DNA from 2 places in the Neorhizobium sp. P12A genome. Region 1 is predicted to be linked to the other one. Evidence: predicted binding sites of a transcription regulator. Region 1 holds the regulator's gene; the other holds the start of a gene.

Evidence for each region. Region 1 encodes PhoB, which activates phosphate uptake and scavenging genes when phosphate is short. Its sites were predicted from a motif close to TGTCATNNANCTGTCAT; they were not measured.
Region 2: a site for PhoB is predicted at 11,552-11,568, ahead of DTW90_RS13870 (NAD-glutamate dehydrogenase). Genes of this name have one in related genera too.

What each region holds. Positions count from the first base shown of each region.
Region 1 covers NZ_QOVX01000002.1:460,308-475,439, forward strand. The annotation lists gene phoR (phosphate regulon sensor histidine kinase PhoR) at 1-1,155, shown strand, start outside; gene DTW90_RS08310 (substrate-binding domain-containing protein) at 1,335-2,369, shown strand; gene pstC (phosphate ABC transporter permease subunit PstC) at 2,427-3,908, shown strand; gene pstA (phosphate ABC transporter permease PstA) at 3,905-5,239, shown strand; gene pstB (phosphate ABC transporter ATP-binding protein PstB) at 5,253-6,068, shown strand; gene phoU (phosphate signaling complex protein PhoU) at 6,114-6,827, shown strand; gene phoB (phosphate regulon transcriptional regulator PhoB) at 6,858-7,541, shown strand; gene DTW90_RS08340 (GcrA family cell cycle regulator) at 7,612-8,136, opposite strand; gene DTW90_RS08345 (aspartate aminotransferase family protein) at 8,562-9,761, shown strand; gene argF (ornithine carbamoyltransferase) at 9,834-10,751, shown strand; gene DTW90_RS08355 (Hsp33 family molecular chaperone) at 10,854-11,843, shown strand; gene apaG (Co2+/Mg2+ efflux protein ApaG) at 11,849-12,241, opposite strand; gene DTW90_RS08365 (O-succinylhomoserine sulfhydrylase) at 12,478-13,662, opposite strand; SAM riboswitch at 13,708-13,786, opposite strand; gene DTW90_RS08370 (2'-deoxycytidine 5'-triphosphate deaminase) at 13,860-14,954, shown strand; tRNA gene DTW90_RS08375 (tRNA-Gly) at 15,012-15,085, shown strand.
Region 2 covers NZ_QOVX01000003.1:437,123-452,254, reverse strand. The annotation lists gene purH (bifunctional phosphoribosylaminoimidazolecarboxamide formyltransferase/IMP cyclohydrolase) at 1-394, shown strand, start outside; gene lpxE (lipid A 1-phosphatase LpxE) at 536-1,303, shown strand; gene DTW90_RS13910 (MFS transporter) at 1,338-3,224, opposite strand; gene DTW90_RS13905 (DUF2735 domain-containing protein) at 3,974-4,186, opposite strand; gene DTW90_RS13900 (glutamine synthetase beta-grasp domain-containing protein) at 4,609-5,643, shown strand; gene DTW90_RS13895 (aspartate-semialdehyde dehydrogenase) at 6,035-7,069, shown strand; gene DTW90_RS13890 (lytic murein transglycosylase) at 7,293-8,111, shown strand; gene DTW90_RS13885 (GGDEF domain-containing protein) at 8,224-9,825, opposite strand; gene DTW90_RS13880 (carbonic anhydrase) at 9,917-10,558, opposite strand; gene pdxY (pyridoxal kinase PdxY) at 10,624-11,499, opposite strand; gene DTW90_RS13870 (NAD-glutamate dehydrogenase) at 11,772-15,132, shown strand, end outside.

The DNA of each region.
Region 1 (15,132 bases):
GAAAAGATCGACGTTGGCGTGGTCCTCTGGATATGGATCGCGACCATCTTCGTTGCATTGGCGCGACGACCGCTGGTCGTGCGGGTGCCGGCGCCGGCGCAGGCCGAGCCGGAACACATCGATCTTCAAAGCCTGCTGCGTCCTGTGGTGGCTGGCTTCGATGCTCTTGATGTCCCCGTTCTGGTCCTCGGGCGGGATGCCTCGGTCCTCCATCAGAATCCGGCTGCCGAAAAGGCGCTCGGCCCCATCTCGCTTGGTGCCCATATTTCTGCAAAGCTGCGGTCGCCTGGTGTTCTCGACATGGTTCGCGAAACCATCGTCACCAATACGCCGAACCAGATCGAGCATTCAGAACGGCTGCCGTCCGAACGCGTCTATATTGTCCGAAGCGCGCCGATCCGGCTGCCGGGGACGAATACCGGCTCCGGCGCCTTCTTTGCGCTGTCCTTCCGCGATATCTCCGAGCTGCGCCATATCGATCGCATGCGGTCCGACTTCGTCGCCAATGCCAGCCATGAATTGCGAACGCCGCTCGCCTCATTGCGCGGCTTCATCGAGACCATCCAAGGACCGGCCCGCAACGATGCGAAGGCGCAGGAGCGCTTTCTCGGGATCATGTTCGACCAGACGACGCGCATGAGCCGCCTCGTCGACGATCTCCTGTCGCTGTCGCGCCTTGAATTGAAGTCGCATATCGCGCCTGACCAGAAGGTGGATCTCGTGCCGCTGCTCGGTCATGTCAGGGACTCGCTGTTGCCGCTCGCCACCGATCTCGACGTCACAATTGCCCTCCAGATACCGGATGGAAAGGTGGAGGTGTTGGGAGACCGCGACGAGCTTGTCCAGGTATTCGAGAACCTGATCGAAAATGCCTGCAAATATGGCCAGGAAGGCAAGATCGTCGATGTTTCCCTGCGCCAGGAGCAGAGTGGCGCCGTCGAAGTGTCGGTCGCAGACAAGGGGCCGGGCATCCCGGCGGAACATGTTCCGCGCCTCACCGAACGTTTCTATCGCGTCAGCGTCGAGGACAGTCGTTCGAAAAAGGGAACGGGCCTGGGGCTTGCGATCGTCAAGCACATCCTCACCCGCCATCGCGCCCGCCTCGTCGTCAAATCCGAGGTCGGCAAGGGGACGGTCTTTACCGTACGCTTCTGACACTCTGTGAAATACGGCGCTATTTTTTATTTTAATTAATATATTTCAATTACTTGCTTTGTCATAATTGTTTCATTCGCTTGACATAAAAGGGCGGTGCTTGGACCGCTAATAGATGGACGCTGAAAGGCGAATCCTATCGTTCGCCGCCGCCACACAAGCCCTCCGGGGGATTCTCAATGAATGCCTTAAAGTTATCTATTGCAGCGTTGCTTGCATCCGCCATCCTGTCTGGAACGGCTGTTGCGCGCGATCAAATTCAAGTTTCCGGTTCGTCCACCGTTTTTCCCTATGCCAAGATTGTCGCTGAATCCTTTGGCGAGAGTTTCCCCAACTTCAAGACGCCGGTTGTCGAATCCGGCGGCTCTGGCGCCGGGCTGAAGGAATTCTGCAAGGGTGTCGGTCCCGATACCGTCGACATCGCGGATTCCTCCCGCCCGATCAAGGATAGCGAAGTGCAGGCCTGCAAGGCTGCTGGCGTCGCCGACATTCAGGAAGTCAGGATCGGATATGACGGCATCGTCTTTGCCTTCGACAAGAGCAATCCCGACATCAAGTTCGTTCCCACCGATCTCTACAAGGCGCTTGCCGCCGAAGTGGTCGTGAACGGCAAGCTGGTTCCAAATCCCTATAAGAAATGGTCCGAGATCAATCCGGCCCTGCCGGATATGGAGATTGCGGCTTACATTCCGGGCGAAAAGCATGGAACGCGCGAGGTCTTCGAAGAGAAGGTACTTGCTGCGGGCTGCAAGGATTCCGGTGCACTCGATGTCATCAAGCAGTCGGTTTCAGATCCCGATCAGCAGACTGCCAAGTGCATTGCGGTCCGCAAGGACGGCGCGGCTGTCGATATTGACGGCGATTATCCGGAGACCCTGGCTCGCATCGATGCCAACAAGCACGGTATCGGCGTCTTCGGGCTGTATTTCTACCAGAACAACGCCGACAGGCTGAAGGTCGCAACGGTCAGCGGCATCGTGCCGTCGGGCGAAACCATTGCCAATGGTACCTATCCGGTGTCGCGGCCGCTGTTCTTCTACGTCAAGAAAGCGCATCTCGGCGTCATTCCGGGCCTGAGGGAATATGTCGATTTCTTCATTTCCGACCAGATGATCGGGCCTGACAGCCCGCTCGCCGAATACGGGCTGGTGCCTGCGCCCGATGCCGAGCGCGACCAGATCCGCAAGGACTTCCAGGATGGAAAGATCATGTAAACGATTGTGCGTCGGCGTGGATTTCCAATTCCGCGCCGGCGCTGCCGGGGATTTTGAATGAACCTGTCACTGCTGCTGCTGTTGCTGCTGATCATCGGCGCTGCTGCTTTCGTCCTCGGACGGACGCGGGCGGCATCGCTGGCTGGCGGCCGGCCGTCGGCATTGCATTCGCGTTTCGGCTATCACGGCGCCTATGCGGCAATCTGGGCCACGCTGCCGGCGCTCGCCCTGATATGCGCATGGCTGTCGATCAGCCCGGAGATCATCGATTCCATGGTGCTGAGGTCCTTTCCGGAAGAGGTGCAGGCCCTGCCGGAGGCAGAGCTCAATCTCAGCTACGGCATGGTGCGGACGATCGCCCATGGCATCAGGATCCTCGACGACCGCCAGCTGGCAGGTGTCAACGCCGGCACGACCGATCTGCAATTGGCCCTGGCGCAGAAAGGCGTGCCGCTCGCGGCGCGCCCGACAGGCTACATGATCGACGCCGCGGCGAAATATAACGACTTGCGGTTTGTGAGCCGCGTCGTCATGGCCGTGGTTGCGCTTGTGATTGCCTTGGGCGGCGCGGCCTACGGATTGCAGTCGGTCAATACGCGTTTCCGCGCCCGAAATCGTGTCGAACAGGTTATCCTGGGCGCCCTGATCCTCGCATCCTCCATCGCAATCCTGACGACGGTCGGCATTGTCGCCTCCATGCTGTCGGAGACGATCCGCTTCTTCAATCTCGTCCCGGCATCGCAGTTCTTCTTCGGAACCTTGTGGGACCCCCGTTTCGCCGATGTCGGCTCCCATTCCGTCGGATCCTTCGGCCTCATTCCGCTGCTTGCCGGAACGCTTTACATCGGCCTGATCGCGATGGTGGTGGCGGTTCCGATTGGCCTCTTCGCCGCAATCTACATGGCCGAATATGCCTCGGTCCGCGTCAGGTCGGTTGCCAAGCCGATGCTGGAAGTGTTGGCCGGCATCCCGACCATCGTCTACGGCTTTTTCGCGCTCGTCACGGTCGGCCCCTTCCTGCGGGACCTCTCCAGCGACATCAACGGCTTCCTGACCGGAGACTATACGAATTTCATCGAGGCGCAGAGCGTACTGACCGCCGGCTTCGTCATGGGCGTAATGCTGATCCCCTATGTGTCGTCGCTGTCAGACGACATCATCATGGCGGTGCCGCGGTCCCTGCGCGACGGCTCGCTCGGCCTCGGCGCGACCCGTTCCGAGACCGTCAAGCGCATCATCCTGCCCGCCGCGCTGCCGGGCATCGTCGGCGCCCTGCTGATGACCGCCTCGCGCGCGATCGGCGAGACCATGATCGTCGTGCTGGCTGCCGGTGTCGCGGCTCGCATGCAGATCAACCCGTTCGAGCCGATGACGACTGTCACGGTCAAGATCGTGAATCAGCTCACCGGCGATCTCGAATTCACCTCGCCGCAGACCCTTGTCGCATTCGCGCTCGGCATCACCCTCTTTTGCCTGACCCTGTGCCTGAACGTTTACGCTCTCTACATCGTGCGCAGATACCGGGAGCAATACGAATGAGCAAAGTCGTATCTCCGACGGCTCCAGCGAACGGGGCAAGGGCACTCTCCCGGCCGATCAGGCATCGAGACATAGGCCTGCGTCGCCGCTATGCCGCCGAGCGCCGTTTCCGCGCCTATGGCATCGCTGCCATTACGTTTGGGCTGGTCTTCCTCATCATTCTCGTCTCCTCGATCGTGCGGCATGGCTATACCGCCTTCGTTCAGACGACGATCACATTGCCGATCGAATTCAGCGAGAAGACGATCGATCCGCGCAACGCACGCGCCAGCGACCCGAATGTGCTGAACGCCGCCAACTATCCGCTTCTGGTGCGCGATGCCCTGGTCAAGGCGCTCTCGATCGATCCGTCGAACCGCCTGGCCGTCCGCAAGGCGACGGACATGGTTTCGGATAGCGCACGCGTCGAACTGCGCAATCGGATCACCGCTGATCCCTCGATCATCGGCAAGACGGTGAAAGTTACATTTCTGGCCAGTGCGAACATCGATTCCGCCTACAAGCGCGAGATCGACCTGACCGTGCCGGAGAGCAACCGCAAGGTTTCCGACCAGCAGATCGCCTGGATGAAGCAGCTTGCCGCCGATGGCGCGCTGCACGAAAGTTTCAACACCGGCCTGTTTGTCTCTGGCAATTCGAGCCGCCCTGAATCGGCCGGCCTCGGCGTTGCACTCGTCGGTTCGCTCTACCTGATGGCGACAGTACTGGTTCTGGCATTGCCGATTGGCGTGGCGACGTCGATCTATCTGGAAGAGTTCGCGCCGAGGAACCGGTTCACGGATCTGATCGAGGTGAACATCAACAATCTCGCCGCCGTGCCGTCGATCGTCTACGGCCTGCTCGGCCTCTCTGTCTTCATCAATTTTGCCGGTCTTCCGCGCTCCGCCTCCCTGGTCGGAGGGCTCGTCCTCAGCCTGATGACCTTGCCGATGATCATCATTGCCACGCGTGCAGCGCTCAGAGCCGTGCCGCCGTCGATCCGCAGCGCCGCGCTCGGCCTTGGCGCCTCGCGCATGCAGGTGGTGTTTCATCATGTGCTGCCGCTCGCCATGCCGGGCATCCTGACAGGCACGATCCTTGGCCTGGCGCATGCGCTGGGCGAGACGGCACCGCTGCTCCTCATCGGCATGGTTGCCTTCGTCACCAGCTACCCCACGTCACCGCTCGATCCGTCGACTTCGCTGCCGGTCCAGATCTACATGTGGTCCAACGAGGCCGAGCGCGCCTTTGTCGAACGGACGTCGGGAGCGATCATCGTCCTCCTCATCTTTCTCGTCGCGATGAACATCGGAGCCATCCTGTTGCGCCGTCGTTTCGAGCGCCGGTGGTAGGAGAGCGGACAAGATGAACACCATGGTCAAGACCGCAGCCGGAAAGCCCCTGAGCCAGAAAATGATCACTCCCCCCTACAAGATGATCGGCCAGGACGTTTCTGTCTTCTACGGCGAAAAGCGCGCGCTTTTCGATGTGAACCTCAATATCCGCGAAAACACCGTGACGGCGCTGATCGGCCCCTCCGGCTGCGGAAAATCCACCTTCCTGCGCAGCCTCAACCGCATGAACGATACGATCGAGAATTGCCGGGTGACCGGCCGCATCACGCTTGACGATCAGGACATCTACGATACGGTGATTGATGTCGTCGAGCTGCGCGCCCGAGTCGGCATGGTGTTCCAGCGGCCCAATCCGTTCCCGAAGTCGATCTACGAAAACGTCGCCTATGGGCCGCGCATTCACGGCCTTCACAAGTCGAAGGCCGATCTCGACCACATCGTGGAGACCAGCCTGCAGAGGGCGGGGCTGTGGGGTGAGGTAAAGGATCGGCTCCTGGAGGCGGGCACGAGCCTTTCCGGCGGCCAGCAGCAGCGCCTCTGCATCGCCCGCGCGGTTGCCGTCAGTCCCGAGGTCATTCTGATGGACGAGCCGTGCTCGGCGCTCGACCCGATTGCGACGGCCAAGGTGGAGGAACTCATTCATGAACTACGGGAGAATTTCACGATCGTCATCGTGACGCACTCCATGCAACAGGCAGCCCGCGTTTCGCAACGCACCGCAATGTTCCATCTCGGCCAATTGGTCGAGGAGAACGACACAGACAAGATGTTTACCAATCCCGACGATCAGCGCACGCAGGACTACATCATGGGCCGTTTCGGTTGATGATGCCCCTGAGTGCGCTCGCCCTTTCAATATGAGGACAGAAACATGGTTTCGACACACATTCTCTCAGCCTACGACGAAGATCTGAAGTTCCTGTCGCGCCGCATCTCGGAGATGGGCGGCCTGTCGGAGCAGATGGTCGGCGACAGCGTTCGCGCCCTGGTCAACGGCGACGCTGCCCTGGCCCAGAAGGTCATTTCCGACGACGTCGTCCTTGATCACGCTGAACGCGAGATCAACGACAAGGCGATCGTCACGATCGCCCGCCGCCAGCCAATGGCTGCCGACCTGCGCGAAATCATGGGCTCGATCCGTATCGCCGCCGACCTGGAGCGTGTTGGCGACCTCGGCAAGAACACCGCAAAGCGCGTGCTCGCCGTGCAGGGCACGGGCGTTCCGCGCCGTCTCGCCCGCGGCATCGAGCATCTCTCCGAACTGGCGCTCGTCCAGCTGAAGGAAGTGCTTGACGTCTACACGACCCGCTCGCCTGACAAGGCCGTCTCGATCCGCGAACGCGACGAGGAAATCGATGCCATGTACACCTCGCTCTTCCGCGAGATGCTCACCTACATGATGGAAGATCCGCGCAACATCACCACCTGCACGCATCTTCTCTTCTGCGCCAAGAACATCGAGCGCATCGGCGACCACGCCACCAACATTGCCGAAACGATCTACTACATGGCAACCGGTGCGCAGGTCGAAGGCGAACGCCCGAAGGATGATACCGCCAATACCGTCGGTGCCGTGACGGAATAACCCCACGCCGTTGAAGGAGACCACAAACGAATGGTTCCTAGAGTTGCTGTCGTAGAAGACGAAGAAGCACTGAGCGTGCTTCTTCGCTATAATCTCGAGGCTGAAGGCTTCGAAGTGGACACGATCCTGAGAGGTGACGAGGCTGAAATGCGCCTCCAGGAGCGTACCCCCGATCTTCTGATCCTGGATTGGATGCTCCCCGGCGTGTCCGGCATCGAGCTCTGCCGCCGGCTGCGCATGCGGCCGGAGACCGAGCGCCTGCCGATCATCATGCTGACGGCGAGGGGCGAGGAAAGCGAGCGCGTGCGCGGACTGTCGACCGGCGCGGACGACTATGTCGTCAAGCCGTTCTCGACCCCGGAACTGATGGCCCGCGTCAAGGCGATGCTGCGTCGCGCCCGGCCGGAAGTGCTCTCGACGGTCCTGCGCTGTGGCGACATCGAGCTCGACCGCGAGACGCACCGCGTCCATCGCAAGAGCCGCGAAGTTCGCCTGGGACCGACGGAGTTCCGCCTGCTCGAATTCCTGATGTCCTCTCCGGGCAGGGTCTTCTCGCGGTCGCAGCTTCTGGACGGTGTCTGGGGCCACGATATCTATGTCGACGAGCGTACCGTCGACGTTCATGTCGGTCGCCTGCGCAAGGCGCTGAACTTCTCCAACATGCAGGATGTCATCCGGACCGTCCGCGGTGCCGGCTACTCCATGGAAGCGTGAGCCGTCTCCAGCTCAAAGCCAAACGAAAAACGGGCCTTGCGGCCCGTTTTCTCTTTGTGGCGATATGAGTTTAGCGGGCCGCGCGCCGGCGGTCATTTACCGGCTGATAGGCGAGGCGCTGATGGTAGGTGCAGTAGGGCGAAGAGTCCGGGGACTCGCAGCCACAGAAATAGAAATCGTCCTTCAGCGGGTCGCCGACCGGCCACTTGCATGTGCGTTCGGTAAGCTCCGTCAGGCCGAGACGACGCGAGATCGGAACGACGACGTTGGAGGCCGGACGGAACTCCATTTCCTCCATCTCGTCGACTTCGATCTCTTCCTTGAGCATGGTCGCGCCCTGCTGACGGGTAACCGTCCTGGTTGCGACGCGGGAGGCGTAGGTGGGCGCGCGCGGAACAGTGGCATTGCGCTTCGGAGCGCGTGCCGTTGTGGCCGTGCCGCCCGCTTTTGCGCGGCCCGGCAGGCTCAGGCGATGCACCTTGCCGATGACAGCGTTTCGGCTCACTCCGCCGAGCTGAGCGGCAATCTGGCTGGCGCTCAAGCCCTCGGACCATAGTTTCTTCAGCTTCTCAACGCGCTCGTCTGTCCAATTCATGACCTGTCTCCGCCTGTCGCGTTTCTCATGGCAGAATCCCTCACCATCGCCCCAAGTATATTGGAGCTGAAAACGCTCTTAAATTGTGGTGACTAGTTCCGCCGCATGCAGTCTAGTAATTGAGTTTTAACCTAGTGTGAGGCTGACTCCGTGACAAGAGTCGCTCGAATCATCTCGAATCGATTTCGGCGTTTTCCCCAACTTGCTGTTCCGCAGAGTCATTTTTGCAACATAAGAAGTTGCAAATATACCACCGCGAAACGGTCGCTCTGCCGCACCTGCTAAATCCTCAGTTTTGTTGACATCGCGGTGCGAAAAGTAAATAGTGCCAACGCCGCCGCGAGGCGGCATTTTTGATTTTTCCGGACCGGTTCTTAGTGCGAAAATCCGTGTCCGAGCATGGTTTGACCGAGGAGAATTGCGTCATGGCAACCGCCACCCCGCTGTACGACACCTATATGCGTGCTCCACTGCGGTTTGAGCGAGGCGAAGGCGTCTGGCTCATCACGGAAACCGGCGAGCGATATCTCGATTTCGGCGCAGGCGTTGCCGTTACCTCGGTCGGTCATAGTCATCCGCATGTCGTCGGCGCGCTGAAGGCGCAGGCGGACAAGGTCTGGCATCTGTCGAATATCTACGAAGTGCCGGGTCAGGAAGTGCTGGCCAAGCGCCTGACCGATGCCACCTTTGCCGACAAGGTGTTCTTCACCAATTCCGGCGCCGAGGCGCTGGAATGCGCGATCAAGACGGCGCGGCGCTATCAGTTCTCGAAGGGCCATCCGGAGAAATTCCATATCATCACCTTCGAAGGCGCCTTCCATGGCCGTACGCTCGGTACGATCGCCGCAGGCGGCCAGGCAAAATATCTCGAAGGCTTCGGTCCCAAAGCGCCGGGTTTCGATCAGGTGCCCTTTGGTGATATCGAGGCCGTGCGCGCCGCGATCACCGATGCGACCGCCGGCATATTGATAGAGCCTGTGCAGGGCGAAGGCGGTGTGCGTCCGGCCTCGCCCGAGTTCATGCGCGCGCTGCGACAGCTCTGCGACGAACATGGCCTGCTGCTGATCCTCGACGAGGTGCAGACCGGCGTCGGCCGGACTGGCAAGCTCTTTGCCTATGAATGGAGCGGTATCACCCCCGACATCATCGCCGTGGCCAAGGGCATCGGCGGGGGCTTTCCGCTCGGTGCCTGCCTTGCGACGGCGGAAGCCGCCTCCGGCATGGTCGCCGGCACCCATGGAACGACCTATGGCGGCAATCCGCTGGCCATGGCTGTCGGCAATGCGGTGCTCGACGTTATCCTTGGTGACGGCTTCCTGCAGCATGTGCGCGACGTATCGCTCGTCTTCCGCCAGGGGCTGGCATCGCTGAAGGACCGCTATCCTGATATCATCGAGGATGTGCGCGGCGATGGCCTGTTGCTCGGCATCAAGGCCGCGATCCCCTCGGCCGAGCTGCTGGCTGCGATCCGCGCCGAGCATCTTCTCGGCGTGCCGGCGGGCGACAACGTCATCCGCATGCTGCCGCCGTTGACCGTCACGGCCGAGGAAGCACGCGAAGGGCTGAACCGCATCGAGCACGCCGCCGAGAAGCTGCGCGCCGAACGCGCCAAGAAATCGGCTTGATTTTCCCGCGCCTGCTGAAGGGGCGTTGGCCCCGCAGCAGGCGTTATCAGTTTTAGGGTACAGGGCAGGACCATGGCATCACCCAAGCATTTCCTCGATCTCTCCGCCGTAGAAGCTTCCGATCTGCGCACCATCATCGATGATGCGATGGTGCGAAAGCAGGCTCTGAAGGCGGGCTCCGCCGACAAGCCGCTGGCCGGCAAGATGCTGGCGATGATCTTCGAGAAGCCCTCCACACGAACTCGCGTCTCCTTCGATGTCGGCATGCGCCAGCTCGGCGGCGAGACGCTGTTCCTGTCGGGCACGGAAATGCAGCTCGGCCGCGCCGAGACCATCGGCGATACGGCCAAGGTGCTCTCGCGTTATGTCGACGCCATCATGATCCGCACGACCGAGCATTCGCGCATGCTGGAGCTTGCCGAACATGCGACCGTGCCAGTCATCAACGCGCTGACGGATGACACGCATCCCTGCCAGATCATGGCCGACATCATGACCTTCGAGGAGCACCGCGGCCCGATCAAGGGCAAGACGATCGCCTGGACCGGCGATGGCAACAATGTGCTGCATTCGCTGGTCGAGGGCGCTGCCCGTTTCGGCTATCGCATGAATATGGCGGTACCCCTTGGTTCCGAGCCGAAGGATAACTATCTGAACTGGGCCCGCGATGAGGGCGCCGAAATCATGCTTTATCATGATGCCGACCGTGCGGTCGAAGGCGCCGATTGCGTGGTAACCGATACCTGGGTCTCCATGAATCAGGAACATCGGGCTCGGGGTCACAATGTCTTCCAACCCTATCAGGTGAATGCGGCCTTGATGTCGAAGGCCCGCAAGGAAGCTTTGTTCATGCACTGCCTTCCCGCGCATCGCGGCGAGGAGGTGACGAACGAGGTGATCGACGGCCCGCAATCCGTTGTGTTCGATGAGGCGGAAAACCGTCTGCACGCACAAAAATCGATTCTTGCCTGGTGCCTGGGCGCGATCTGAAAATATCCGGACGCTGCGTCATAAGCTGCGAACCGGCAAATGTTATGCGAGGCCGAAGGATAGGTCGGATCGCATCTCGTTTGACAGACAAGGAATAGAGCTATGACGGAAAATGCAGCATCGCTGGGCCAGTTCGATTTCGCAGGCGACGATCATGTCGTTCCCTTTCAGGTGGAAGGCCTCGACGTTCGTGGCCGCGCGGTCCAGCTCGGGCCGATGCTCGACGCCATCCTGGAACGGCACAGCTATCCGGCACCGGTTGCCCGCCTTCTGGCGGAGGCGATCGTTCTGACTGTCCTGATCGGCACCTCGTTGAAGTTCGAGGGCAAATTCACCGTGCAGACCAAGGGCGACGGCCCGGTCGATCTTCTGGTTGCGGATTTTTCCACGCCGGAGAATGTGCGCGCCTATGCCCGTTTTGACGAAGAGGCTCTGGAAAAGGCGATCAAGGCCGGCGAGACAGAACCGGAGCAGTTGCTCGGCAAGGGCGTGCTCGCCTTTACGATCGATCAGGGACGCTATTCGCAGCCCTATCAGGGCATCGTCGAGCTCGATGGCACCTCGCTGGAGGATATTGCCGGTGTCTACTTCCGCCAGTCGGAGCAAATCCCGACGCGCGTTCGTCTCGGCGCCGCCGAGCTCTTCGACCGCGATGAGGCGGGAAAGCCGCGCCATCGCTGGCGGGCAGGCGGCCTCATAGCGCAATTCCTGCCCGATGCGCCGGAGCGCATGCGCCAGCGCGATCTCCACGGTGGCGACGGAGATAATGGCCTCAGCGATCATGTCGAGGATGATTCCTGGTCGGAAGCCCGCACGATGGTCGAGACGATCGATGCCGACGAACTCACCGATCCCCAGGTCGGAACCGAGCGGCTGCTTTATCGGCTGTTTCATGAGCGCGGCGTGCGCGTTTATGAATCGCAGGCGGTCTACGATCGTTGCAGCTGTTCGCGCGACAAGCTGAAAGGCGTCCTTACCGGCTTCTCTGCCGAAGAGATCGAGGCGAGCCAGGAGGATGGCGAAATTTCCGTCACTTGCGAGTTCTGCTCGACCACCTACAAGTTCAGGGTCGACGAAGTAACCGAGGCGTAATGGCCTCAGTTCAAGGTGCGCATCAGGCCGGGTGAATCCAGCGAGAAGGCCGGGATGTCGACATCGAAGACCTCCCCGTTGTCGGCTTCCATCTGGTAATGGCCAAACATCATGCCGGATGGTGTGTCGAGCGGGCAGCCGGAGGAATATTCATAAGTATCGCCTGGCCCCAGCCGCGGCTGTTCGCCGACCACGCCGGGTCCGGTGACTTCGTCGACCTGACCGTTCTGGTCCGTAATGTGCCAATAGCGGGACACGAGACGAACGGCAACGGTCGAGTTGTTCGAGATGACGATGCGGTAGCTCCAGACATAGCGATCATCATCCGGATCGGACTGCTCCTCCAGATAAAACGGCTCGACAACCACTTCGATATCCCGTGTGAGGGCGCGATACATGCCTAACACCTTAATCAAGATATGTTACCGATATCCTATACGCCACCTTGCCCGTCAAGGAATGGAATGGTGAATAGACCCTTAACGGCGGTTTTTATGCGGCATTTCGAATATTAAGGCTAATACGCAGGGTTAACGCCGCAATCTCGCCTCTCTACAGTCCCTCAAACTGTGAAATTTTGATGATGGGGCAGTGTGGGACTGCCCGGGCTTTCACCCGGACAGTCGTTGGCTGATCAGGCCGAAACCTTGGCGAGCGCCTGTGCGAAATCCTCGATCAGGTCGTCCGTATCCTCGATGCCCGCCGACAGGCGAACGGTGCCCGGCGAAATGCCGAGTTCCGCGCGGGCCTCGTCGGTGAGGTTCTTGTGGGTCGTCGTCGCCGGATGCGTGATCAGGCTCTTGCTGTCGCCGAGGTTGTTGGAGATTTTCACGATCTCAAGCGCGTTCTGCAGCGCAAACGCCGCATCCTTGCCACCCTTCAGCTCGAAGCAGACCAGCGTTGAACCGCCGGTCATCTGCTTTGCGATGATATCGGCCTGCGGATGGTCCTTGCGGCCCGGATAGATCACCTTGGCGACCTTGCCCTGCTCGGCGAGGAAATCGGCGATCTTGGCAGCATTCTGCGTCTGCTGCTTGACGCGCAGCGGCAGGGTCTCGATGCCCTTCAGCAGCGTCCAGGCGGTAAACGGCGACATGGCCGGACCCGTGTGGCGATAATAGTCCTGCAGGTTCTCGTCGACCCACTGCTTGTCGGAGAGAATGACGCCGCCGAGGCTGCGGCCCTGTCCGTCGATGTGCTTGGTGGCGGAATAGACGACGATATGCGCGCCGAGTTCCAGCGGCTTCTGGAAGATCGGCGTCGCAAAGACGTTGTCGACGACGACCTTGGCGCCGATCTGGTTGGCGAGCTTGGCAACGCCGGCGATATCGACCACCTCAAGCGTCGGATTGGTCGGGCTTTCCAGGAAGAAGACCTTGGTGTTCGGGCGGATCGCTTTTTCCCAGTTCTCGAGGTTCCGGCCGTCGACCAGCGTGCATTCGATGCCGTATTTCGGCGCCAGCGTCTCGACTACCCAGCGGCAGGAGCCGAAAAGGGCGCGTGCGGCAACGATATGGTCGCCGGCCTTGACTTGGCAGAGGATGGCGGCGGTGACCGCAGCCATGCCCGAAGCCGTCGAGCGCGCCTCTTCAGCGCCCTCGAGCGCGCACATGCGCTTCTCGAACATGTCATTGGTCGGGCTGCCGTAGCGCGCGTAGATGAAGCCGTCGGTCTCGCCCTTGAAGCGCGCCTCGGCCGCTTCCGATGTGTCGTAGACAAAGCCCTGCGTGAGATAAATCGCTTCCGATGTCTCGCCATATTGCGAGCGGAGCGTGCCGCCGTGAACGAGTTGAGTTGCGGGGCGCCAAGTCTTGCTCATGCCATCACCACCTTCGTGATACAAAAAAACCGGTCGCAAAAGCAGACCGGTTTCAACCCGGTCTTTTTAGCCATTTGTTTAACGTGGCTGCAAGCCGACCGGCCAAATCACCACGGGATAAGATTGCAATACTGCCGTTGACCGCTTGCGTCAATTCCCTGAGTTTGGTTTTGTCTGCGGCAAATTATGGATGAGGCATGATGGCTCGCGATACAGGAATCTTGGCGGACCGCGCCATTGCAGCGCTCTTCGAAGAGGGGCGGCTGAGGACGGAAAAGGATCTCGATCTCGACCAGATTCAGCCGGCAAGCCTGGACCTGCGCCTCGGCTCCAAGGCTTTTCGGGTGCGCGCCAGTTTCATGCCGGGCCCTTCGCATCTCGTCTCGGACAAGCTCGACCGCCTGAGCCTTCATGTCATCGATCTGACTGAAGGCGCCGTGCTCGAAACCGGCTGCGTCTATATCGTGCCGCTGATGGAGCATCTCGATCTTCCCGAGAATATGTCGGCCTCAGCCAATCCGAAGAGCTCGACGGGCCGCCTCGATATTTTCACGCGCGTCATCACGGATTATGCGCAGGAGTTCGACAAGATACCGGCAGGCTATTCCGGCCCGCTCTATCTCGAAATCAGCCCGCGCACCTTCCCGATCGTCGTTCGCCGTGGCTCGCGCCTGTCGCAGATCCGCTTCCGCATCGGCCATGCCATGCTGGGGGAACCGGAATTGCTGGCGCTGCACGAGAGGGAAACGCTGGTCGCCAGCAAATTACCCAACGTGACGGGCGGCGGCATCGCGCTCTCGATCGACCTGACAGGCGACAAGGACGGCCTGATCGGCTATCGCGGCAAGCATCACACCGCCGTCGTCGACGTCGACAAGAAGAACCAGCACGACATCTTCGATTTCTGGGAGCCGCTTTACAGCCGCGGCCGCACGGAACTGATCCTGGATCCGGATGAATTCTATATCCTCGTCTCCCGCGAGGCCGTGCACGTGCCGCCGCATTTTGCTGCCGAGATGACCCCCTTCGATCCGCTCGTCGGCGAATTCCGCGTGCATTATGCCGGCTTCTTCGATCCCGGCTTCGGCCACGCCCCCGCCGGCGGCCGCGGCAGCCGCGCAGTGCTGGAAGTGCGCAGCCACGAAGTCCCCTTCATCCTCGAAGACGGCCAGATCGTCGGCCGCCTGGTCTACGAACACATGCTGGAACACCCGAGCAGCCTCTACGGATCAGGCCTCGGCTCGAACTATCAGGCGCAGGGACTGAAGCTGTCGAAGCATTTCCGCCTGTGATCTCACGTCAGCGAGCCTTGACAGCAGCGGGGAACTGTTGAAATTCTGTCTGGCAGTGCGGGTGTAGCTCAATGGTAGAGCAGCAGCTTCCCAAGCTGAATACGAGGGTTCGATTCCCTTCACCCGCTCCAGCTGCCCTCGGCCGCATTTTTTGATATTGTCCAACGAAGTGCAATAG
Region 2 (15,132 bases), on a different contig from region 1:
GCGTGCGCCGACCGCGCAGGAGCTTGAGGACATGAAGTTCGCCTTCCGCGTCGCCAAGCATGTGAAGTCCAATGCTGTCGTCTATGCCAAGGACGGCCAGACGGCGGGCATCGGTGCCGGCCAGATGAGCCGTGTCGACTCCGCCCGTATCGCGGCGCTCAAGGCCGAGGAAGCCGCAAAGGCCATGGGTCTCGCCGAGCCGCTGACTCGCGGTTCAGCCGTCGCCTCCGAGGCGTTCCTGCCGTTTGCGGACGGTTTGCTGTCTGCCATCGCGGCAGGCGCGACCGCGGTCATCCAGCCGGGCGGCTCGATGCGCGATGAAGAGGTGATCGCGGCCGCGAACGAGCACAATGTCGCGATGGTCTTCACCGGCATCCGGCATTTCCGCCACTAAGGGATATCCTCTCTTTCAAATCGGATATCCCTTGCGGATGCTGTGAACTGTCGCAGATCCGTAAAAAAATTGTTGCAAGGGGCTGCTACCACCATCTCGCTGGCGCAGAGGGCGTGCCGGCGACGAGGGAAGGTGGTGGAGATGCAGGCAATCCTGGTTTCGCTCGACAGGAGATGGAAGCGCGGTAAGGGTGGCTTTGCACCTTTTCACTGGAAGATCTGTTTGTTCATGACAGCCAATATCGTGCTGTTGTCGGCTCTTCTGCTGGATGCTCCCGTCGGTGCCAACGCCAAGAACCTTGCTCCGCCAATCCATTTCTTCGCAAAGCTTCTCACCAATTTCGGCGAGTCCGGCTGGATCATCATCGTCAGCGCCTTCCTGTTTTTCGAGGGCCTTGCCGGCAGCCGCCTGCTGCGCTCGGCGCGCTGCCGTTGCCAGGCGGTACAGTTCAGCCGCATCGGCGGCTATCTGCTCATTTCCATCGCTCTTTCAGGCATTCTCGTGAATATCCTGAAGCGCATCATCGGCCGCGCGCGGCCCATGCATTATGATGATTGGGGCATTCTCGGCTTCTCGCCTTTCAATGGCCATGCCAGCTTCGAGAGTTTTCCGTCCGGTCATGCCACGACGATCGGCGCCTTCTTTGCAGCACTTGCCTTTCTCTCTCCGCGCTATCGTTTCGTCTTTGCGGCCTGCGCGATCTGGCTTGCCGCAACGCGCGTGATGATCGGTGCACATTATCCGAGCGATGTCATTGCCGGTCTGGCGCTCGGCGCTTGGTTCTCCTTCATGCTGGCGATCGTCTATTCCCGCTATGGCCTGCTCTTCAGGATCGGCGAGAATGGCTGGCCCGTGCCGCGCCTGCCGATCATCCGCTCGACATCGGCAAATGAAAACCCGGCGCCCTGAGGCACCGGGTTCGTCACGCGACGGCTGGGGGTGGTCAGTCCATCGCGTTGATGTCGCGATCCTTTGTCTCCGGTAGGAACAGCATGCCGATGACAAGCGTGATTGCGGCAAAGACGATCGGATACCAGAGGCCGTAATACATATCGCCCTTGGCCGCGCTCATCGCGAAGGCCATGGCGGGCAGCAGGCCGCCGAACCAGCCGTTGCCGATGTGGTAGGGCAGCGACATGCCGCTGTAGCGGATGCGTGTCGGGAAGAGCTCGACGAGCAGGGCTGCGATCGGGCCGTAAACCATCGTCACATAGATGACGAGAACCGTCAGGATGGCGATCGTGCCGAACCAGTTGACCGCTGCCGGATCGGCGACCATGGCGAACGCGCCGCCGTTTGCGATCGTATAGACCGGCATTTCGGTCAGGCCGTTGGTTTCTTCCTTGGTGATCAGCTTGTCGGCGACGAGCTTGTCGACCGGCACCATCGCCTTGTCCCCGCCTCTGACCGCGTCTGCATTAAGGCTGAGTTCGGGATTGGCGTTGATGAAGCCGTCGAGCTTGATGTCAGGCACCTTGATGGCGCCGCGGACCAGCGGATAGCCACCGTCATGCAGCGCCACGTTGATGCCTTTCTCGAAGGCGCTGTTCAGTGACTTCGCCTTGTCGCCGGCGGCAACCGCGTCATAGCTCGGCACCGTCTCGTTGCCGATCTTGACCGAAGCAGCCTGTCCCGGTGCTCCCGCCACGATGTCGTAGGGCACCGAGTTCTTGGTCAGGAAGGCGGTCGCCACATCGCAGGAGCTGGTGAATTTCGACGTGCCTGTCGGGTTGAACTGGAACTTGCAATCGGCGGGATCGGCGGTGACGGTCGCGCGGACAGTCGCCTGGGCCTGGGCAAGAGCAGGATTGGCCGTCCAGGTCATTGCCTTGAACAGCGGGAAGTAGGTCAGCACGGCAAGCAGCAATCCGAGCATGAGGATCGGCTTGCGGCCGACGCGGTCGGATAGCCAGCCGAAGAACACAAAGAAGCTCGTCCCGATGAGAAGAGCGACTGCGACCATGATGTTGGCAGCCCGAAACTCCACCTTGAGCACGTTCTGCAGGAAGAACAGGGCGTAGAACTGGCCGCAGTACCAGACAACCGCCTGGCCCATGGTCGCGCCGAAGAGCGCAAGAAGCGCGATCTTGGCGTTCTTCCAGGTTCCGAATGCTTCAGTGAGAGGAGCCTTCGAGCCCTTGCCCTCCGCCTTCATGCGCTGGAAGACCGGCGACTCGTTCATCCGCATGCGGATCCAGACCGAAATACCCAGCAATACGAAGGAGACGAGGAACGGAATGCGCCATCCCCAGGCACCGAAATCCTCCTTGCTCATGAAGCCTTGAACGACAAGGATGACAATGAGCGACAGGAACAGACCAAGCGTTGCCGTCGTCTGTATCCAGGAGGTGAAGTAGCCGCGCCTTCCCTGAGGGGCATGTTCGGCGACATAGGTCGCAGCACCGCCATATTCGCCGCCGAGTGCCAGACCCTGCAGCAGGCGCAGCGCAATCAGGATGACCGGTGCGGCAAAGCCGATAGAGCTCGCTCCGGGCAGCAGACCGACCAGAAAGGTCGACAGACCCATGATCATTATGGTGATGAGGAACGTATATTTGCGGCCGACGAGATCGCCGAGCCGGCCGAAGACAAGCGCGCCGAAGGGACGAACCAGAAAGCCGGCCGCGAAAGCCAGCAGCGCGAAGATGTTGCGTGTCGTTTCGGGATACTGGGTGAAGAAGGTCGCGCCGATATAGCTGGCGAGCGAACCGTAGAGATAGAAGTCATACCATTCGAAAACGGTACCGAGTGAAGAGGCAAAGATGACCTTCTTCTCCTCGCCCGTCATGGGGCCGGCCTTGGGGCGGCCCACGCTTGCAACATTCGCCATTTTCTGTCCTCCAACAGAGTGTGTCCAAGCGCGTCTGACCCAACTCTCCTCCGGGTTGCCGAACAGGCGCGACGCACTTGCGTTGACTGTGACAGAAAAGCGCAGTCAGACAGAGAGATGCTTTCGGCTTATGACTTTAGTCTAAGTCCGCGTTCGCACGACGGAATCCGCCTGCGTTTTGAGATTTCAAGCTGGAGAGCCCACGCGAATGCGGAACCTCACTTTTATTTAAATTCTGTGGCTCCGCATTCGCGTGGCCTTCGGCGTTCTTTCGGGGCATCCCTCCCCTACAGGTGATCACCTCGCCTCGCTGCGTAGCTGCATTTGCGATTTCCTTTCGGGAAATCCTGCTACTTGCACGGCTTAACCGAACCGGGCACGGCTGCCCGGGGGAGGCTTGATAGGAGCATTTGTCTTTCGACGGGCGCTCCATGGCTTTCACCTCTTCCGCCCTTCCCGCACGTTACGGGTCAGACGAAAGCGCCGGCTCCCGCCTGCCCGCGAACGTCTCGCGAAACACTCCGGCGACGGAAGCGGGAGGATTGTAGGCATGGTTTTGGGTAAGGGGGAAAATTGGAGGGGGATTTTTTATTCGCCGGACCGCGCGTCATCCGCGACTGTGGCGATCAGGAGCGGCAAGCGCCTTCCCGTTGTTTGTGGAATCCAGCCCACCGACAAATCTCCTCTTGGGAAAATCCGGGCGAAGCAAAGGGATTTTGGGCTACGAGGTCAATGAAGCAAATGCGTCCTTATGACAGCGGCTTGCCCTTGTGATCGTGCTCTGCATCCTCGCGGATTGCCTCCTGGTGATACCAGCAGTTCTCGAGCGCCGCATAGCAGATATCGGAGGGGTCGAGTTCGACGGGCGGGGCGGCGTTTGCCGTAAGTCCGTTCCGACGGATTGGCCTCTTCGGAAACTGATAGATCTTCGCCGATTCGCGATGGAACTGCGTCGTCATCATGTCACCTCCTTGGTGTGGCGCCGAAGCGCCGGGATGAGAATATAGCAGATCTGCATCTTGTTTGCGCGAAATGCTGCAAATATCGGCAATATTTGTCGGAAATCTGAGCATGCCGCGTTTCAGAGGGCGACGATCGATTCTTCTCGGTCCGTTTCTGCCTCTTTTTTCTGCATCCGATTCATTGTTCGGCAGATAGCTTAACGTCTCAGAAATGGCTTAAGTTTCGGTGGATGCTAATAGAATCCGCTAATGCCCACGGAATGAACAGATCGGGAATCGGCTTTACTCCGCGAATTTTTTGCATCGTGGTCTGCAATTGGCACGCAAAATGCTTCTCCTTTTCCGGCCCCTGATGACGCAGGTTTCTGGCCAGACATCAGGATTGCTCGCTCCCGGCAGCAACACGTTATGAGAGACACGCAATGACAAAGTATAAGCTTGAGTACATCTGGCTCGATGGTTACACCCCGGTTCAGAGCCTCCGCGGCAAGACGCAGATCAAGGAATTCGACGCTTTCCCGACGCTCGAACAGCTCCCGCTCTGGGGATTCGACGGCTCGTCGACCGAGCAGGCCGAAGGCCGCAGCTCGGATTGCGTACTGAAGCCGGTTGCCGTCTTCCCGGACAGCGAGCGCAAGAACGGCGTTCTCGTCATGTGCGAAGTCATGATGCCCGACGGCAAGACGCCGCATCCGTCGAACAAGCGTGCCACGATCCTCGACGACGAAGGCGCCTGGTTCGGCTTCGAGCAGGAATACTTCTTCTACAAGGACGGTCGTCCGCTCGGCTTCCCGGAAGCCGGCTATCCGGCTCCGCAGGGCCCGTACTACACCGGCGTCGGCTATAGCAATGTCGGCTCGGTTGCCCGCGAAATCGTTGAAAAGCATCTCGACATCTGCCTCGCCGCCGGCATCAACCACGAAGGCATCAATGCCGAAGTGGCAAAGGGTCAGTGGGAATTCCAGGTATTCGGCAAGGGCTCCAAGCGCGCTGCCGACGAAGTCTGGATGGCTCGCTACCTGATGCTCCGCCTTTGCGAAAAGTACGGCATCGACATCGAATGGCATTGCAAGCCGCTCGGCGACACCGACTGGAACGGCTCGGGCATGCACTGCAACTTCTCGACGACCTACATGCGCGAAGTCGGCGGCAAGGAATATTTCGAAGCCCTCATGGCTGAATTCGAAAAGAACCTGCATGACCACATCAACGTCTACGGCCCGGATAACCACCTGCGTCTGACCGGCAAGCACGAGACGGCTCCGTGGAACAAGTTCTCCTACGGCGTTGCCGACCGTGGCGCTTCGATCCGCGTTCCGCATTCCTTCGTCAACAATGGCTACAAGGGCTACCTCGAAGACCGTCGTCCGAACAGCCAAGGCAACCCCTACGAAATCGCTTCGCAGGTCCTCAAGACCATCGCTGCCGTCCCGACCGCAAAGTCGGCTGCTGCCTGATTTCCCAAGACTGACCACACGACGCAGGCCTCGTTGCCTGCGTCGTATTTTTTTGTCGCTGGGAGGCCGCCGAACCCCTGCCCACAGACGGCAAGAGCCTCCAGTCTCCCTTGACTCTTTTCCAAAAAAAATGAATACCAACGCCGGAAAAGGAAGACGTTCCATGGTTCGCTTCGAACAGATCGGCATGAGCGATCACCCGGCATATTCTGCCCGGGGGAATTTCTGTTTTCCGGTTTCCTCCAAAACCAAGGCCAAAACGACGACGAAAACCGTCTGACGTCTCTGGCCTGCCGCTCTCTCCCCGGCTCGGCTGGGGACAGGAAGACGCGATCTTGTCGCGCCTTTCCCCCTCACCGACAAGAGGAGAGAAGAGAAAGAGAGCTTTAGAATGGGTTTCAAAGTTGCAATTGCGGGAGCGACCGGGAATGTCGGCCGCGAAATGCTCAATATCCTCGTCGAGCGCGGATTTCCCGTTGACGAAGTGGTGGCGCTCGCCTCCTCCCGCTCGCAGGGCGTTGAAGTCTCCTATGGCGACCGGACGCTGAAGGTCGCCAACCTGGAGAATTATGATTTCTCCGACACCGATATCTGCCTGATGTCGGCCGGCGGCGAGGTTTCCAAGAAGTGGTCGCCGAAGATCGGCGCGCAGGGCTGCGTCGTCATCGACAATTCCTCCGCCTGGCGCTACGACCAAGACGTTCCGCTGATCGTTCCCGAGGTCAACCCGGATGCCATCACGCAGTTCACCAAGCGCAACATCATCGCCAACCCGAATTGCTCGACCGCACAGCTCGTGGTCGCGCTGAAGCCGCTGCACGATTTCGCCAAGATCAAGCGCGTCGTCGTCTCGACCTACCAGTCGGTCTCTGGCGCCGGCAAGGAAGGCATGGACGAGCTGTTCAACCAGACACGCGCCGTCTTCGTTGCCGATCCGATCGAGAACAAGAAGTTCACGAAGCGCATCGCCTTCAACGTGATCCCGCATATCGATAGCTTCATGGAAGACGGCTACACCAAGGAAGAATGGAAGGTGCTGGCCGAGACCAAGAAGATGCTCGACCCGAAGATCAAGGTCACCTGCACGGCCGTGCGCGTGCCCGTCTTCATCGGCCATTCGGAATCGGTCAACATCGAGTTCGAAAACGAGATCACGGCCGACCAGGCCCGTGACATCCTGCGCGAAGCGCCGGGCTGCCTCGTCATCGACAAGCGCGAGAACGGCGGCTACATCACGCCTTATGAATCCGCCGGCGAGGATGCGACCTATATCTCGCGCATCCGCGAAGACGCGACGGTCGAAAACGGCCTGAACATCTGGGTGGTTTCGGACAATCTGCGCAAGGGTGCTGCATTGAACGCCATTCAGATCGCTGAATTGCTGGTCAATCGCGGCCTGATCAAGCCGCGCAAGCAGGCGGCCTGAACGCGGCCGATCGGCGCCGAGTTGTCGGACAAATACGGTTTATAAACCATTACCTTATAAAAGCCCCGTTGTTTCGTTTTGAAGCAGCGGGGCTTTTGAATGCCGCTGTTGCCTTCGTGTTTCACGTCGGGTGCAAATGCGTGGTAGCTGAAACGTGATGATGACATTAGCGCCTCCGGCTGGCATGGTCCGGGGAGGTCAAGACAAAGATATGGGGACGTGGATGCGCATGGTGAAGTCTGGATGGTCGGCTCTTGCAGGGGTGTTGCTGCTTGCGGCGCCCGTCGCAGCGAACGCCGCCCAATGCGGTAACGGTCCGGCCGGCTTTCCGGCCTGGGTCGAGCAGTTCAAGCAGGAAGCAGCAGGTCAGGGCGTCAGCCGCTCGGTTCTCGACCGCGCCTTTGCCGATGTCCATTACAACGTTCCGACCATCCGCGCCGATCGCGGCCAGAAGAGCTTCAAGCTGTCCTTCGACGAATTCATGAAGAAGCGCGGCGGTCAGGCGGTTATCAACCGTGGCCGCGAGTACAAGCGCGCCAACGCAGCCTTGTTTGCCATGATCGAGCGAAAATACGGCGTTCCCGCCGGCCCGATCATCGCGATCTGGGGCATGGAGACTGGCTTCGGTGGCTTTATGGGCAACCAGCCGACGATATCGTCCGTTGCGACGCTGGCCTATGACTGCCGCCGCTCTCCCTATTTCACCGATCAGCTCTACGCAGCCCTGCAGCTCGTCGGCGAAGGCTACCTCAGCCCCAACGCCCGTGGCGCGACGCATGGCGAGATCGGCCAGACCCAGTTCATGCCGCGCAACGTCGTCAATTTCGGCGTCGATGCCGACGGCGATGGTCGAGTGGATCTTGTCGGCTCCAAGGCCGACGCACTGGCCTCCACGGGGAATTTCCTGCGGGGACACGGGTGGCGCCCCGGAGCCGGCTATCAGCAGGGCGAGCCCAACTTCGCCGCGATCGCCGGCTGGAATGACGCCATGGTCTACCAGCAGGCCCTCGCCTATATCGGCCAGCAGATCGACGGTCGCTAAGGCTACAGCCCTTCCGCTTTTCTTCGGATAGCGGAAGCGCCTCATCTCTTTGATTTGACGCGATTCCGAACGCAAAACCCTGTGACGCTTTTGCTGGAATTGCTCTGGGTCGTCAGGCCGGCCGCGAGCGGCGGCCTGCTTCCGGCGATGCGGATTGTACGCTGCCGCTGGAAACCCGGTTTCGGCCCGCTGCCTTTGCGGCGTAGAGGGCGAGATCGGCCCGTTTGACGAGATCTTCGAAATTGACCGATGCCGCGGAATGCGTGCGGCCGGCGCAGCCGAAGCTTGCGGTGACTTTCAGCTCTTCGCCGCTCGGCAGAATGAACGAGGCTGCCTCGACCGCTTCCCGTACCCTTTCGGCTACGCTGGCGGCTACCTCGGGCGTGCAGTCCGGCAGGAATGCCATGAATTCTTCTCCACCATGCCGGACCAGCAGATCGAAGCCGCGGAAATTCTGCTTGGCGATATCGGCGACCTGCCTGAGGACGATGTCGCCCGCGTCATGGCCGTGGACGTCGTTGATCCGCTTGAAGTGATCAAGGTCGAACAGCACGATCGAAAACCAGCGCGATCTGCTCGATGCCTGGGTCACCAGCGCCTTGGCGGCAAATTCAAAGCCGCGGCGATTGTAGAGGCCAGTTAGCAGGTCCGTCTGCGCGGCATCGCGCAGTTCGCGGACCAGCGTCTCGCGCTCGCGGGTCAGCCTGTCTACCAGATTTATACCCTTGGCTGCGAGACCGGCGATGATCGCGACCAGGATGAGGAGCGCGAGCGAGAGGCCGACAACAGCCATCATGTGGCGGTCGGACCGCGCCGACAGCGTCTGTCCCGTCGTCCGCAGATTGTCGGTCAGCAGCATGATCTTGCTACGAAGGAAGGACAGGCGCGTCTGCTGGGTCATGATCCAGCTGTCGCGCAGGCCGAGCGTCGGCTTCAGGGCGCCCGTCAGGATCGCGTGCGTGAAGATCTCGGCTGCCTGCTGGTCGGGCTGGCGCAGGAACCGCAGCACGTCGCGGATGACCGCCGATGATGTCCTAAACTGCAGGCGATCCATTCCGGAGCGGCGCAGGATATCGCCCTGGACCAGCTGGTCGTGCGACGTGGCGGAAAATTCCGATTGCGCCAGATAACGGGTACCGAGGGCATTGACCACCATCTCGCCGTGGTAGGTCAGCAGCATGCTGAGGAGGTCGCCGGATTTCCTCAGAAGCACGGGGTCATGGATGCGCGCGGAGAGCGAACCGCCGATGCCGAGCTGTTTGAGGGCCGCCCGGCGGTAGATATATTCGACATCGGACGCCTTGCCGTAGCGTCCGGCATCGACGGCGGCGCGCAATCCTATGATGCGGCTATAGGCCATCTTCAGCTGCGACAGCTCGTTCTTCAATCCGGGATTCCGCTGATCGCCCAACGGCAGACGCGTGAAGAATTTCCTGCGTCCGTTGTCCAGCGTCGTGCGTGCGTTCTGCATCGCCGACTGGGTTTGTGCGTCGGGTGATTCAAGGAAGCGCTGCGTCGCGTCCATCTCGTCGATGATCTCGGTCGAGGCGATGGCGCCCGCCTGGGCCAAGAGATCAGCGATTTCCCGGTCGTTCTTCAGTTCGACGAATTGTTCGTAGGAGGAATGGATGAGCAGCAGCCCTTCCGCCATCATGAAAATGAACGGCAGCACGATCGCTGCGAGAACGACTTTCTTGATGGTTTCAAAATTCATCCAGAGCCCTTGCCGACAGAAATGGTCCCTTCCGCAACGTCATGCGGAGACTATCCGTTCGGCAAAATATAAAAATTCTCTTAAACAAGCCCTAAACGGGCAGGTCAGGTCGGATGAAATCGCCTGTATCGGGCTGCATGACCCAAAGTTCGCCCGTCGAAATATCGAACCAGGCGCCGTGAAGCTGCAGCGCGCCTTCTTTCTCGAGCTTTTCGATGTCGGGAAAGCTGCGAAGATTGTTGAGCGAATTGCGGATCGATACGCGCTCCAGCGCCGTCTGGCGCTCGGCAGCCGTCATGACGTCGTTGCTCTGGATCTGCTCGGCGGCGGACTTGACCAGCGACATCCAGCGACCGATGAAATCGCCGGGCGACAGCGGCTCGGCATCGGGATCAAGCGCCGCCTTGATGCCGCCGCAGCGGCCGTGGCCCATGACGACGATATCGGTCACCTTCAGCGCCAGCACCGCGAATTCGAGTGCGGCGGACGTCGAATGGAAATGGCCGTCCGGCTGGTAGGGCGGAACCATGTTGGCGACGTTGCGGATGACGAAGAGTTCGCCGGGGCCTGCGTCGAAGATGGTCTCCGGCGCCGAACGGGAGTCCGAACAGGCAATCACGAGGGTCTTCGGGCTCTGACCTTCTTCCGCAAGGCTGCGGTAGCGTTCGCGCTCATAGCGCCCGCTCATGAAGTTGCGATAACCGTTCAAAAGATAAGAAGGAAAACGCTGCATCATTTTCGATTACAGCGCCCTGCCTGCAATATCAACTGCTGCAGCGCAAAATGAGCCCGGCAAGATCAGGTTCTTCGGCGTTGGGCGGGATGCAGGAGCCGGCGCATCTGCACCATCGCCATCGGCGTCGACAGGCTGGAGGAGTCGGCGGCCAGGGTCAGCTCGTCGCTGCCGCGCTTCACCGCCCTTGCCAGAACCTCGTAGACGCTTGCCGTTGCCAGCTGCAGCGCCTTCTCCTCGTCATTGCCGGAAAGCAGCCGCGACAGGAACACGGCCGAGAGAAGGTCGCCGAGGCCATTCGGTGCATTTTCGATGGCGCGATGCTCCGCCAAGAGGGCATTCTTGCCGCTGAGATAGAGGTTGCCGATGCCTCCCGTCATCATCGGCACGGCCGAGGTGACCAACATCCGCGATGGGCCAAGCGCCAAGGCGGCCTCCATCACTGAATTGTTGTCGTCGAGCGGCGCGCCGGCCAGCCAGGCGAGTTCGTAGCGATTGGGTGTTGCCAGCGAGGCGAGCGGGATCAGATGGTCGCGGACGGCCTCAGCCGTCTGTTCGGCGACATAGAGGCCGCCCTTGTCGCCGATGACAGGGTCGCATGCGTAGAAGATATCAGGATTCTTCTCCCGCATCGCCGTCACCAGTCTTGCGACCGAGCGTGCCTGCGCGGCATTGGCGAAATAGCCGGACAGAACCCCCCTGACTTCGGGGAGCCAGCGCGCCGAGATGATATCGTCGATCGCCTGGTCGAAATCGGCTTCCGGGAAGGTCAGGCGCGTCGACTTGCCATGGCCCGGATGCCAGGGAAGCACGATGGTCGGGAATGCCCAGACGGGATGGCCAAGCGTCTCCAGGGCAAAGACTGCTGACCGGTTGCCGACCGATCCTCTGACGACATGGCTGGAGATGACGATGATGGCTCCCGCCGCAATTTCCGACATGACACGTTCTTCCGATTTGCAATGGCCGTTGATGATATCTTTGCCGCCCGGCTGTCAACAGTGCTTCATGAAGCCATGAAAACCTCATTGGATCAAAGCCGTGTCCAATCTTTCTTCTTTTCACAAAGTATGGATAGAAATCGCATACTAATTCGGAGATTTCGTAAGATTCGATCCATTTTGACCGGCGACAAGATGCCTTAGATTCTTTGCAAGTGTTTCAATCAACCTTCTGCTAGCCTGAGCAAAAATTTTATATCCGGGAGGATTCGATGGGTGCCAGAAACAACCCAAAGCGGGAAAAACAGATCGAGGCTGCGCGCAAGATTGCTGCGGCCACCGGGGACAATCACCTCGATCCGGCGATCCTCTTTAGCCGGGCCAGCAATGACGACATGGAGCGTTATACGCCGGAAATGCTGGCGCTTGCAGCCGTCCATGCGGCACGCGAACTGGCTGCCTGGAGCGGCGATGCCCCGCGTGTGACCGTCGAGACCGTTCCTAATATCGAACCTCAAGGAATTGCCGTCTCAATCCTGTCGATTACCGACCGCAACATGCCGTTCCTTTACGAATCCATCATGGGCGAGGTCACGAGCACCTATCGCGATCTCCATATGGCCGTCCATCCGATCCTGGTCATCGAAGAGGGCAAGCAACCGACGCTCTTCTCGGCCGAAGTTCCCAGCGATCCGGCGCAGCGTGTCAGCCACATACAATTGCATCTCGCTCCCCTCGGTGCGGGGCAGGCAGCGGAACTCGTGAAGCGCATAGAGACCGTGCTTGAACAGACGCACATGACCGTCTCCGACTGGAAGCCGATGCTCGCCAAGCTCGATACGGTCATCGAGGAACTATCGGCTCATGATGCCGGGCGCCGCAAGGCAGATCGCGATGAGGCGTTGGCCTTCCTTGCATGGCTGCGCGACGGCAATTTCACCTTCCTCGGCATGCGTGAATACGTCTATTCGGGCCGTGGCGCCGATGCGAAGGTCGAGCGCGACAAGGGTGCAGGGCTCGGCATTCTCTCCAATCCCGATGTTCGCGTGCTGCGCCAGGGCAAGGATGCCGTTACCACCACGCCGGAAATTCTCGCCTTCCTCGATGGTCCCGATTTCCTGATCGTCACCAAGGCCAATGTGAAGTCCATCGTTCATCGCCGCGCCTATATGGACTATGTCGGCGTCAAGCGCTTCGACGGCAACGGCAATGTCGTCGGCGAGCTGCGCATCGTCGGCCTCTTCACCTCGACCGCCTATAGCAGTGCGGCTTCCGACATTCCGCTGCTGCGGGCCAAGGTCGAGAAGATCACCGATCATTTCGGCTTCGATCCGGCGGGCCATTCCGGGCGTATGCTGGCCAACACGCTGGAATCCTATCCGCGCGACGATCTTTTCCAGATCGACACCACCTTGCTTGCCGGCTTCTGCGAGCAGATCAACGATTTGACCGAGCGGCCGCGCGTGCGCGTCCTGCCGCGCATCGACCGGTTCGATCGCTTCGTTTCCGTCATCGTCTATGTCCCGCGCGAGGAATATGATTCCATCGTCCGCGAGCGGATCGGCAACTATCTGAAAACCATCTACGACGGTCGCGTTTCGGCTTACTATCCGGCCTTCCCGGAAGGCGGTGTCGCCCGTGTCCACTTCATCATCGGCCGTTCCTTCGGCAAGACTCCGCGCATCCCGCAGGCGAAGCTGGAGGAAGTGGTCCGCGCGATTACCGCGCGCTGGAGCGACCGCTTCGAGATGCTGGCCGGGCCCAAGGCGCCTCGTATTGCCGTGAGCCAGGCGTTCAAGGAAGCGTTCACGCCGGAAGAGGCGGTTGCCGACCTTCCCGATATCGTTGCGACGTCAGGCAAGGAGCCGATCCGCATTGCCTTCTATGTGCGCACGACGGACGAGATTGATATTCTTTCGCTGAAAATCTTTCATGGGCACGGCAATCTGGCGCTCTCGCGCCGCGTACCGCTTCTCGAAAACCTCGGTTTCAACGTTCTCGCCGAGCGGACCTTCGATATCGACGTGACTGACAAGGGTGGACGGACAAGCTCCATCGTCCTGCATGATATGGAACTCGAGGCTCGCAATGGCGCCGCCATCGATCTCGACAAGCACGGATCAGCGCTGGAAGAGGCCTTCCTGTCGGCCTTTGCCGGCACGATCGACAATGACGGCTTCAATCGCCTCATCATTTCGGCAGGCCTTTTGTCCCGCGAGGTCAACGTTCTTCGTGCCTATGCGCGTTATCTCCGGCAGGCCGGCATCGCCTATTCACAGGACTACATCGCGACGACGCTCGACAAATATCCCTCGATCGCTGCCTCGATCTTCCGGCTTTTCCGCGACACGCTCGATCCGAAGCTGGGTGAGAAGAGCCGCCTGAAGAAGCTCGCCGATCTCCATCAGGCGATCGAGGCGGAGCTTGTGAATGTTCCGAGCCTCGACGACGACCAGATCCTGCGGCGCTACGTCAATGCCGTGGATGCGACGCTACGCACCAACTACTTCCAGAAAGATCCGGATGGCATGCCGAAGGCGATGTTTGCCATCAAGCTCGATCCGAAGTTGCTCGACGGATTGCCGGAGCCGCGGCCCTTCCGCGAAATCTTCGTCTATGGCGTCGAGGTCGAGGGCGTGCACCTGCGCTTCGGCAAGGTCGCCCGCGGCGGATTGCGCTGGTCTGACCGCGCCGAGGACTACCGCACGGAAGTGCTTGGCCTCGTCAAGGCGCAGCAGGTCAAGAACGCCGTTATCGTGCCTGTTGGTGCCAAGGGTGGCTTCTATCCGAAGAAGCTGCCTGTCGGAGGCACGCGCGACGAGATTTTCAACACAGGTCGCGAAGCCTACAAGACCTATATCCGCACGCTGCTGTCGATCACCGACAATATTTCCGGTACCGACATCGTCGCGCCGCCGGATACGGTGCGAATTGATGGCGACGACCCCTATTTCGTCGTTGCCGCCGACAAGGGCACGGCGACCTTCTCGGATACCGCCAACGCGCTGGCTCAGGAAGCCGGATTCTGGCTGGACGATGCCTTCGCCTCGGGCGGCTCTGCTGGCTATGATCACAAGAAAATGGGCATCACGGCCCGTGGCGCCTGGGAAACGGTGAAGCGCCATTTCCGCGAAATGGATATCGACATCCAGACGACGCCCTTCAATGTCGTCGGCGTCGGCGACATGTCGGGCGACGTTTTCGGCAACGGCATGCTGCTGTCGCCGAAGATCCGGCTGATCGCCGCCTTCGACCACAGGGATATCTTCATCGATCCCAATCCGGACATGGAGAAGACGCTCGCCGAGCGTCAGCGGCTCTTCGACCTGCCGCGCTCGAGCTGGCAGGATTTCGACAAGAGCGTTCTTTCCGAAGGCGCAATGATTATCCCGCGCTCTGCCAAGTCCGTCACGCTGACGCCGGAAGCGGCGGCCGCAATCGATATCGGCAAGAAGGTCGCAACGCCCTTCGAGATCATGACGGCGATCCTAAAGGCTCCCGTCGATCTTCTCTGGTTCGGCGGCATCGGCACCTATGTAAAGGCGGCGGTTGAGACCGATTCCGATGTGGGCGACCGCACGAACGATCCGATCCGCATTACGGCAGACGATGTCCGGGCCAAGGTGATCGGCG